One region of the Cohnella sp. 56 genome, then DNA from elsewhere that is predicted to be linked to it. Evidence: predicted binding sites of a transcription regulator. Region 1 holds the regulator's gene; the other holds the start of a gene.

Evidence for each region. Region 1 encodes NrdR, which represses ribonucleotide reductase genes. Its sites were predicted from a motif close to AACACNATATATNGTGTT; they were not measured.
Region 2: VQ071_RS18135 (adenosylcobalamin-dependent ribonucleoside-diphosphate reductase) is a predicted target of NrdR. The motif match lies at 2,220-2,237, and genes of this name have one in related genera.

The regions. Positions count from the first base shown of each region.
Region 1 is NZ_JAZDQE010000012.1:56,209-60,563, reverse strand. It holds gene VQ071_RS19900 (endo-1,4-beta-xylanase) at 1-95, opposite strand, end outside; gene VQ071_RS19895 (hypothetical protein) at 313-984, opposite strand; tRNA gene VQ071_RS19890 (tRNA-Ala) at 1,378-1,453, opposite strand; gene nrdR (transcriptional regulator NrdR) at 1,636-2,097, opposite strand; gene VQ071_RS19880 (alpha/beta-type small acid-soluble spore protein) at 2,218-2,439, shown strand; gene VQ071_RS19875 (lytic transglycosylase domain-containing protein) at 2,523-3,104, opposite strand; gene coaE (dephospho-CoA kinase) at 3,101-3,709, opposite strand; gene VQ071_RS19865 (MntP/YtaF family protein) at 3,901-4,355, opposite strand, start outside.
Region 2 is NZ_JAZDQE010000010.1:184,675-189,029, reverse strand. It holds gene VQ071_RS18135 (adenosylcobalamin-dependent ribonucleoside-diphosphate reductase) at 1-2,200, opposite strand, end outside; gene VQ071_RS18130 (DEAD/DEAH box helicase) at 2,624-4,312, shown strand; gene VQ071_RS18125 (YqhG family protein) at 4,309-4,355, shown strand, end outside.

The sequences.
Region 1 (4,355 bases):
GTCGCTGCATTCGCCTTTGGCGCATACCAGAATTGCGGCACTAACAATGCAGCCGCTAACAGTGACAGCAATAGCCGTTTGAAGCGTCTACTCATCGGATGTCATTCCCCCTGCTTGGATTTTGAAGTTACCTAAAGCGCTCTCAATCTTAATGTTGGATGCCTCCTCCTGTATCTTCCATCATAGCGAGCGTTTTAAGGGGGCGACACCTAGAGAAGTAGAGATTTTACTATAAAAAATAAAGATTTCTTAAATGAACAAAGTTCAGCGTCCGCCTCCTCCGGGGATCCCGCCAAATGCAAAAAACACACCTTATCGGCGTGTCTGAGGTATTCTGTACTTATAAAGAAGCCACGATTTAATAATATTTTCGCTTGGTTTGTGCCAAGAGATCGACTTAAGAAAGCCAAAATCTTGTGGACCCACTTGCAACTGGGTCAACGGCTTAACAGCTACCTGACTTGTCCATTCATCAAAAGAAACGATTCCTTTTTTTGATCTGTCGAAATACTTTTGAGGAAGAAAATATATGGTTCCGGTTGTCCATGGTTTCTTATCCAAAGTATTCGGCGTTAAGGAAAAAAAATAATAACTACTGTCGTCTTCCCTGAGTTTCAAACAAGCATTTCGAAAACTTCCAACAAGCTTCCGCCGATCAAATACAGCATAAAATATGCCCCAAACGGCATCCTTTGTGGCAAACACGGCGTTCACGTATTTTCCATCGAATAAGGTTTGTCTTTTCGGTATAAATTCATCGATGCCACTATGATTCGACCCATGAACGACTACCTCACGCGTCGCACAGACATACTGAATAAACCGTGACTTAACAAATGAACTCTCAATTACAATCTCCGTATGGGTGGAGACGGCAGTCTCGTATATTCTACTGAACGCCTTAACTTCTTCAGCTGAAAACAATGGTGCGGGCAACCGGTAGAAGAAAACCTTTAAAATAATCGATAGCAATTTAACAATCATTTCTTCACCTGCTTAATATCGGTTCACAAATCAACCATAGCACAGAACTCAATAAGAGAGCATCTATCAAAACTATATTTATCAGTACCTCTTCTACAGCAGAAAATAAGATCAAGTGAAATGTCGGAATTGCATTTGGTGGAGCCAAGGGGGATAACGATATCCTGATTTAACTTGCTAACGAAGCAAATTCGCCGATGTAGAGCGCAGCGGTAGATATCGATGCCGTTTTCCTTCCCCACAAAGTGAAGCAATGCTCCGTAGCTTATTCCAACTACTTTGCGGGGACCCCACACTACTGTCCGCCTCCGGCTCCCTGCGCGCGGAACGCCCTCCGGGGCTCCACTAAATGCAAAAAAACACGCCTTATTCGGCGTGTCTGAAGTTTGCATTTGGTGGAGCCAAGGGGGATCGAACCCCTGACCTCATCGCTGCCAGCGATGCGCTCTCCCAGCTGAGCTATGGCCCCGTAGCATGTATCGCTCGTTGGCGACAAGAATGATCTTATCATAGGACCAGATGTCATGTCAACGCTAAATTCAAAGAAAAATTCGGCCAAACTCACGCCGCCAAGGCTCTGCCATTCAACCAGGCAGAGCCTGTCCCACTTGCCCTCAAAAAAGCTGTGCATGTCGCGTGGGCCAGCCAACGTCAGATTCCGTGCTTGTTAATGAGCACGTTCAGCTCCTTCAAGAACATATTGATGTCCTTGAACTGCCGGTACACGGATGCGAAGCGCACGTACGCGACTTCGTCGACGGGGTACAGCTGCTCCATGACGCTCTCGCCGATCATATTGCTGTCGATCTCGGCCTGGGCGGTGTTGCGCAGCTCGCGTTCGACGTTGGAGACGAGAATCTCGAGCTGGCCCACGGATACCGGACGCTTTTCGCAGGCGCGCAGCAGGCCGCGCAGCAGCTTTTCACGGCTGAATTCTTCGCGGCTGCCGTCCTTCTTGATGACGATGAGCGGCGTCTCCTCCACCATCTCGAACGTCGTGAAGCGGCGGTTGCACGATTCGCACTCGCGGCGGCGGCGGATGGACTTGTTGTCGTTGGCCGGACGGGAGTCCAGTACCTTCGTACCATTGTAGTCGCAATAAGGGCATTTCATATGTCGGCGGCTCTCCTTTTGGGCTCGAGAAGAACTTTTTTTTAATTTCCAGACCTTCCCTTACATGATTCACGGGATAAGGCACATAATACGATTACCAACCGCGAGGAGGTGAACAACATGAGCCAAGGAAACAACAGCAACAGCAACAACCTGGTTGTGCCTCAATCTCACGGTGCACTTGATCAACTGAAGTATGAAGTTGCTCAAGAACTGGGAATCGCTATCCCGCAAGACGGCTATTACGGGAACATGGTTACTCGCGACACCGGTTCGATTGGTGGCAGCATCACCAAGCGTCTGGTCCAAATCGCCGAGCAACAACTCGCTGGCCGTGCTTAAGTCCACGCTCTTCACCTAGGTAATTCAATAACAAGGAGTCTTGAAGCTTCGCGCTTCAGGGCTTCTTTTATATATTACCGTCCTCAGGACCAATTGTCATACAATTCGCCGTATTTTTTATGATAAAAAAGCACCTTTTGCACATAGCGCCTCGTCTCTCCGTATGGAATGTCCGTCAGCGTATCCTCCCGTCCATCCCACGCTCCTTCCCGCAGCCACTGCTTGACCTTGCCCGGGCCTGCATTGTAAGCCGCGAGCGACTTGACGATATCCCCGTCGAATTGCCGGAGCAGCTCCTTGAGATACCAGGCGCCCAGCCGTATGCCGGCATCCGCCCGCTCTCCCGCCTGCTTGACCGTTATATCGCCGAAGTCATCCTGCTTCAGAATCCATTGGGCCGTGTCCGGCATGACCTGCATGATTCCGATCGCTCCTTTGGGGGAGACGGCGTTCGGCTCGAAGTTCGACTCGACCCGGATGACGGCCGCGATCAGCCGCGGGTCCATCGCGTAGCGATCCGCATTCATCCCGATTTCTTCCCGGTACTGAATCGGATAGACCATCTTGCCGAGCCATTCCGAACGGATAAAAAGGAGCGCGACGACGATGAGGAGCAGCGCGAGGAACCATCTTTTTCGTTTCGGCCTTGTCCTTTTTGGGCTCATGACTGTACCGATCCCAATTGAAGCGACTGCCAGAAAAGGTCCAGCTGCGCCTCGGTGTCCGCCAACGTGCCGCTGTTATCTATGACGTAGTCGGCCAGTTGCCGCTTCTGTTCGATATCCATCTGCGTCCTGATACGCATATCCGCCTGCTCTGGCGTTAATCCGTCGCGTTCGATCAGCCGCATCCGCTGCACGTCGCGCGGGACGTAGGCTACCATGACGCCCTCATATAAATGCTGCAGTCCCGATTCGAAAAGCAGCGGAATATCCGCCACAACGAGCCTGTCCGGGCGCGCCGCCTCAAGCGCCGCGATACGCGCCTTCATCCGCGCCCGGATGGCGGGATGGGTGATCGCCTCAAGCGCCTGGCGTTCGCCCGCATCGGCGAATACGATCGAACCGAGCAGCTTGCGGTTTAAGGTTCCGTCTTCCTGTATGACCGCTTTGCCGAATCGCTCGGCGATTTGTGCGAGCGGGGCTTGTCCCGGTTCGACAATTTCCCGGGCAATTCGATCAGCGTCGACCAGCGCCGCTCCGCGTGCGACCAGCATACGTGCTACAGTGCTCTTGCCGGTGGCGATGCCGCCGGTCAATCCGATGTTCATGTTCAATGCCTCCTTGCAGCGGCTCATGCATGCCGTCGTTCGTTCGCGTCGTTCATCAAAAGTGTATTCAACCGATGTTCAAATCATCCCATCGGCTCAGCCGCATATGGAGCGGCTGCTGCATAGCTGAGCCGATGGGATAATGGGAGGGTCTCTCCCAGCAACAGATCATGCGCCGAGCGCCCGAACCGTCAAGACGCCTGCAGCAGCTTGAATATGCCCATCACAATCAATATAACGCCCGGCAGCACTGTCAGCTGCTGCGCCCATCGCATGCCTGCCGCCACGAAGCCGACGCGCATGCCCGCCCACAGGAACAGGCCGCTCGCTGCTGCGATCATAATTGCGGTAGGCGCCGCCGGGAACCCGACCAGCGCGGCGCCGATGCCGGCGCCGAAGGCGTCGAGCGACAGCGCGAAGCCGAGCAGCAGCGCCTCTCCCGATGTGATGATGCCCGACCGGTCCACGTCGGCGACGGAGGGGGTGCGGAGAATCTGAATGATCAGTCCGAAGAGGCGCAGCTCAAGCGTCAGCATCGGTACGCGCTCCGCCGAAGAGAGAGCACCATCGTCCGCCGCCTGGCCAGGATCGGCCGCCGCTGCTTCAGCGTTCGCCGGCGAAGCCTGCCTCGACCCGTCCGCCCCCC
Region 2 (4,355 bases), on a different contig from region 1:
GGAAGATCTCGCCCGGCGTGCCGTCGAGGTCGTTGACCGTGATATAGGCCATGCCGAACGGCGTGTTGAACTTGTATGTCGCGCCGCGCAAAATCTTCGGCCGACTCTTGTAAGCCTTGTCGACCGGTGCCGAGACAGCCGGCACTGCCGACGCAGCCGCAGCCGCCGTCGGCAGTACGGCCTCCACGGCCGCCACAGCTTCGGCGATCGGCGCCGCCTCGTCCTTCTTCTCTTCCTTCTTGTCGTCCTTGGCCGTGCTCAGCACCTGCACGTCGCGGCTCCCGTCGCGGTAGATCGTGACGCCCTTGCAGCCCAGCTCGAACGCCAGCTCGTACAGCTCGGCCGTCTCCTCCACCGTGAAGTCCGACGGGCAGTTCGCCGTCTTGGAGATCGAGCTGTCTACCCAGCGCTGGATGGCGGCCTGCGCACGGATATGATCCTTGGCCGACAGATCCATCGCCGTGACGAACCATGGCGGCAGCTGCTCGCCCGGATGCGCATCCTGCCACTCCTGCGCGATCGGCACGAGCTGCTTGTCGTAGCCGAGCCGGCTCTGCCGGAAAAACTCGAACGCAAAGTACGGCTCGATACCCGTCGATGTGCCGACCATCGTGCCGGTCGAGCCGGTCGGCGCCTGCGTCAGCACGGTGACGTTGCGGATGCCCCGCTCGCGCACCGCCGCGCCGACTTCCGGATAAGCTTCCGTCATGTTCCGCATGAAGCCGCTCTGCAGGAACGGCTCGGCGTCGAACGCCGGGAACGACCCTTTCTCCGCCGCGATCTCGGTCGAAGCAAGGTAAGCCTCCTTCGCCATGAAGCCGTACAGCTTGTCGAGGAACTCCAGGCTCTCCGGACTGCCGTAGCGAACCTCGAGCCGGATCATCAGCTCGGCCAGCCCCATCGAGCCGAGGCCGACGCGGCGCTCGAGCTTCTGGTTCGCTTCGTTCTCGGGGAAGTGGTACGGCGTCTTGTCGATGACATTGTCCAGGAAACGCGTCGAGTAGCGGACGACCCGGCCGAGCTCCTCCCATGCGACGTCATGCTTCTCCTCGTCATAGAAGCGCGACAGATTGATCGCGGACAGATTGCAGACGCCCCAGGCCGGCAGTCCTTGCTCCCCGCACGGATTAGTACATATAATCCGATTGAAATACCAGCTATTCGACATCTGATTGTAGTATTCCATGAACACGACGCCCGGCTCGGCCGACTTCCAGGCCGACTCGATGATCGTGCGCCATACTTCGCGCGCGCGGACGGTGCGGTAAGGGATGACGTTCTTGCCGAGCGACCGCCACTTGTCGAGATCGCCGTCCCACAGCGCGTCGTATTCGGCGTCGGACGTATCCGGGAACACCAGCTCCCAATCGAGGTCCTCCTTGACCGCCTTCATGAAGCCGTTGCTCACGCACACCGACAGGTTGGCGTTCGTGACTTGACCCATCGTCTGCTTGACGGTGATGAAGTCGACGACGTCCGGATGCCAGTCGTTGATCATCAGCATGAGCGCGCCGCGCCGGCTGCCGCCCTGCTCGATGAGGCCGGTCGTGTAGCTGAACAGGCCGCCCCACGAGACGGCGCCGCTCGAGGAGCCGTTGACGCCGCGCACGATCGAGCGGCGCGGGCGCAGCGACGACAGATTGATCCCGACGCCGCCGCCGCGCGACATGATCTCCGTCATCTCGGAGAGCGTCTCCATGATGCCGCCGCGGCTGTCCTTGGGCGACGGGATGACGTAGCAGTTGAACAGCGTCAGCTCGTCGCTCGCTCCGGCGCCTGCAGCGATCCGGCCGCCCGGCACGAGCTTCCAGTCGTCGAGCAGCCAGCGGAACCGCTCGTGCCACAGCTCCTGGCGCTCCGGCGCTTCGACCGACGCCATGGCGCCGGCCAGCCGGTCCCACATCTCCTCCGGCGTCTGCTCGATCGTCAGCGTCAGCTTCTCGGGCGACGTCTCGACGAGCTCGCCGGCGCGCGTGCGCACCGTCACGCGCTTGCCCTCGCGCGCGATGACTTCGCCGACTTCCTTGGCCGGGAACTTCGGATCGTCCTTCGTCAGCGCCAGCACGGTGTCGCCGACCTTGACGGCATTCGTGTCGGCGTTTTTCCACGCGTAGCGGTCGAGGAATATTTTCTCGCTTAAGCCTTCGAGACGACGGCCCGCAGCCTTGTTCGCCCCGTTATTCTCCAATTGGACGCTCACTTCGCCACTCTCCCCATAGGACACAATATATTGCGACTTTCCCCATTATACTCTACGAAATATTGATATTCGAGTAGGACTGAATCGAATTCCGCCAATTGTCTCAAAAAGTTCGATCCTTCGTCGCAAGCGACCGCGAGCCGGCGATTCCCGCCAACAGGTTATGAAAATGCCGCGCTTGCTCATACTAGAAGGATAGACCGACCAGAGGAGGAGAAACGTCTGCGCCCCCCATTCCACCATCCGCACGGCTCCGAGGCCGAACTGCAAATATCTCCGGCCGTCCCCGAAGCCTTCGCATTGCCGGCTGCCGGCGCGGGCGCTCCCGCCCAGCCGGATGAAGTCCGGCCGCCGGGCTTATCTTCGTCCGCCGATGCCACGCAGAACGCCGTCGGCGCGACACGCGCCCCCGCCGCCCGCAAGCTGCATCCGCTCGTCGATCTGCACATCGACCGCTCCGCCTTCGAGGAGCTGGAGCGACGCGCGGACCGGGGCGGGCCGTGGGACGACTGGACGCTGTACAAAATGTCGTGGGAAGCCGAGGAAGCCCAGCTCGTAACCGACTTCCACGAGCTGCAATGCATGCGCGTGCTGCCCGGACTCACGCCGCTGCCTCACCAGGAGGATACGGCAAGACGTGTACTGCACGAGATGCGCGGCCGGGCGATTCTGGCCGACGAGGTCGGGCTCGGCAAGACGATCGAAGCCGGGCTCATCCTCAAGGAATATATCGTGCGGGGACTCGTCAGGCGTACGCTCATCCTCGTGCCCGCTTCCCTCGTGCTGCAGTGGGTTCGCGAGCTGAACGCCAAGTTCGGCATCCCGGCGATCGCGCAAAAAAAGGCGTATCACTGGAACAACGACATCGTCGTCGCCTCGATCGACACGGCCAAGCGCGACCCGCACCGGGAGCTGCTGCTCGATGCCGAGTACGACATGCTCATCATCGACGAGGCCCACAAGCTCAAAAACAAGAAGACGGGCAACTACCAGTTCGTCAGCGACATCCGCAAAAAGTACTGCCTGCTGCTGACGGCGACGCCTGTCCAGAACGATATGAACGAGCTGTACAACCTGATCACGCTGCTTAAGCCGGGCCAGCTCGGCGGAGAAGGCGACTTTTCGGCCAACTATGTGGCGGGCAAGCGCATCGCGAAGAATGAGGACAAGCTCCAGGCGGCGCTCGGCCAGGTCATGATCCGCAACCGGCGCTCGGACGGCGGCGTCGAGTTCACGAGGCGCTTCGTCGCCAACGTCCCGCTCACGCTGTCGCCCGAGGAGCAGGCGCTCTACGAAGCCGTCACCCGCTACGTGCGCGAGAATGCGACCGTGGAGGGCGTGGACATGTCCAGCATGCTGTCGCTTGTCACCCTGCAGCGCGAGGTATGCTCGAGCCGGGACGCCGTCTTTCTGACACTCGTGAATTTGTTCAAAAAAACGCCGGAGGATTCGCCGCGCCGCGCCAAGATCTGGGAGCTCGTCGAATTCATCCGCCAGGTGAAGGCCAATACGAAAGCGGAGGCGACGATGGAGCTGATCCGCGAGATCGGCGACAAGGTGATCGTGTTCACCGAGTACCGCCAGACGCAGGAGTATCTGCTCCGCTTCTTCCAGGAGCACGGGCTGATCGCCGTTCCCTATCGGGGCGGGATGAACCGGGGCAAGAAGGACTGGATGATGGACCTGTTCCGCAGACGCGCGCAGGTGATGGTCGCGACCGAGGCCGGCGGCGAAGGCATCAACCTGCAGTTCTGCCACCACATCATCAACTTCGACTTGCCGTGGAACCCGATGCGCGTCGAGCAGCGGATCGGCCGGGTGCACCGGCTAGGACAGACGGAGGATGTGAAAATTTACAATCTGTGCACGTACGGAACGATTGAGGAGCATATCGTGCATCTGCTGCATGAGAAAATCAACATGTTCGAGACGGTCATCGGCGAGCTGGACGAGATCGTGGAACGGATGGAACGCGAGGAATCGCTCGAGAAGCGGCTCGCCAAAATGCTGATCGGCGCCAAGGACGAGGGCGAGCTGCGCGCGGGCATCGACAATCTCGGCGAATCGCTGCTGCGCACCAAGGCGCAGGTCGAAACGGAGGGCGAGACATGAACGCCAGACAGGTTGAAAAATTCGTCATGTCCTACCTGGAGGC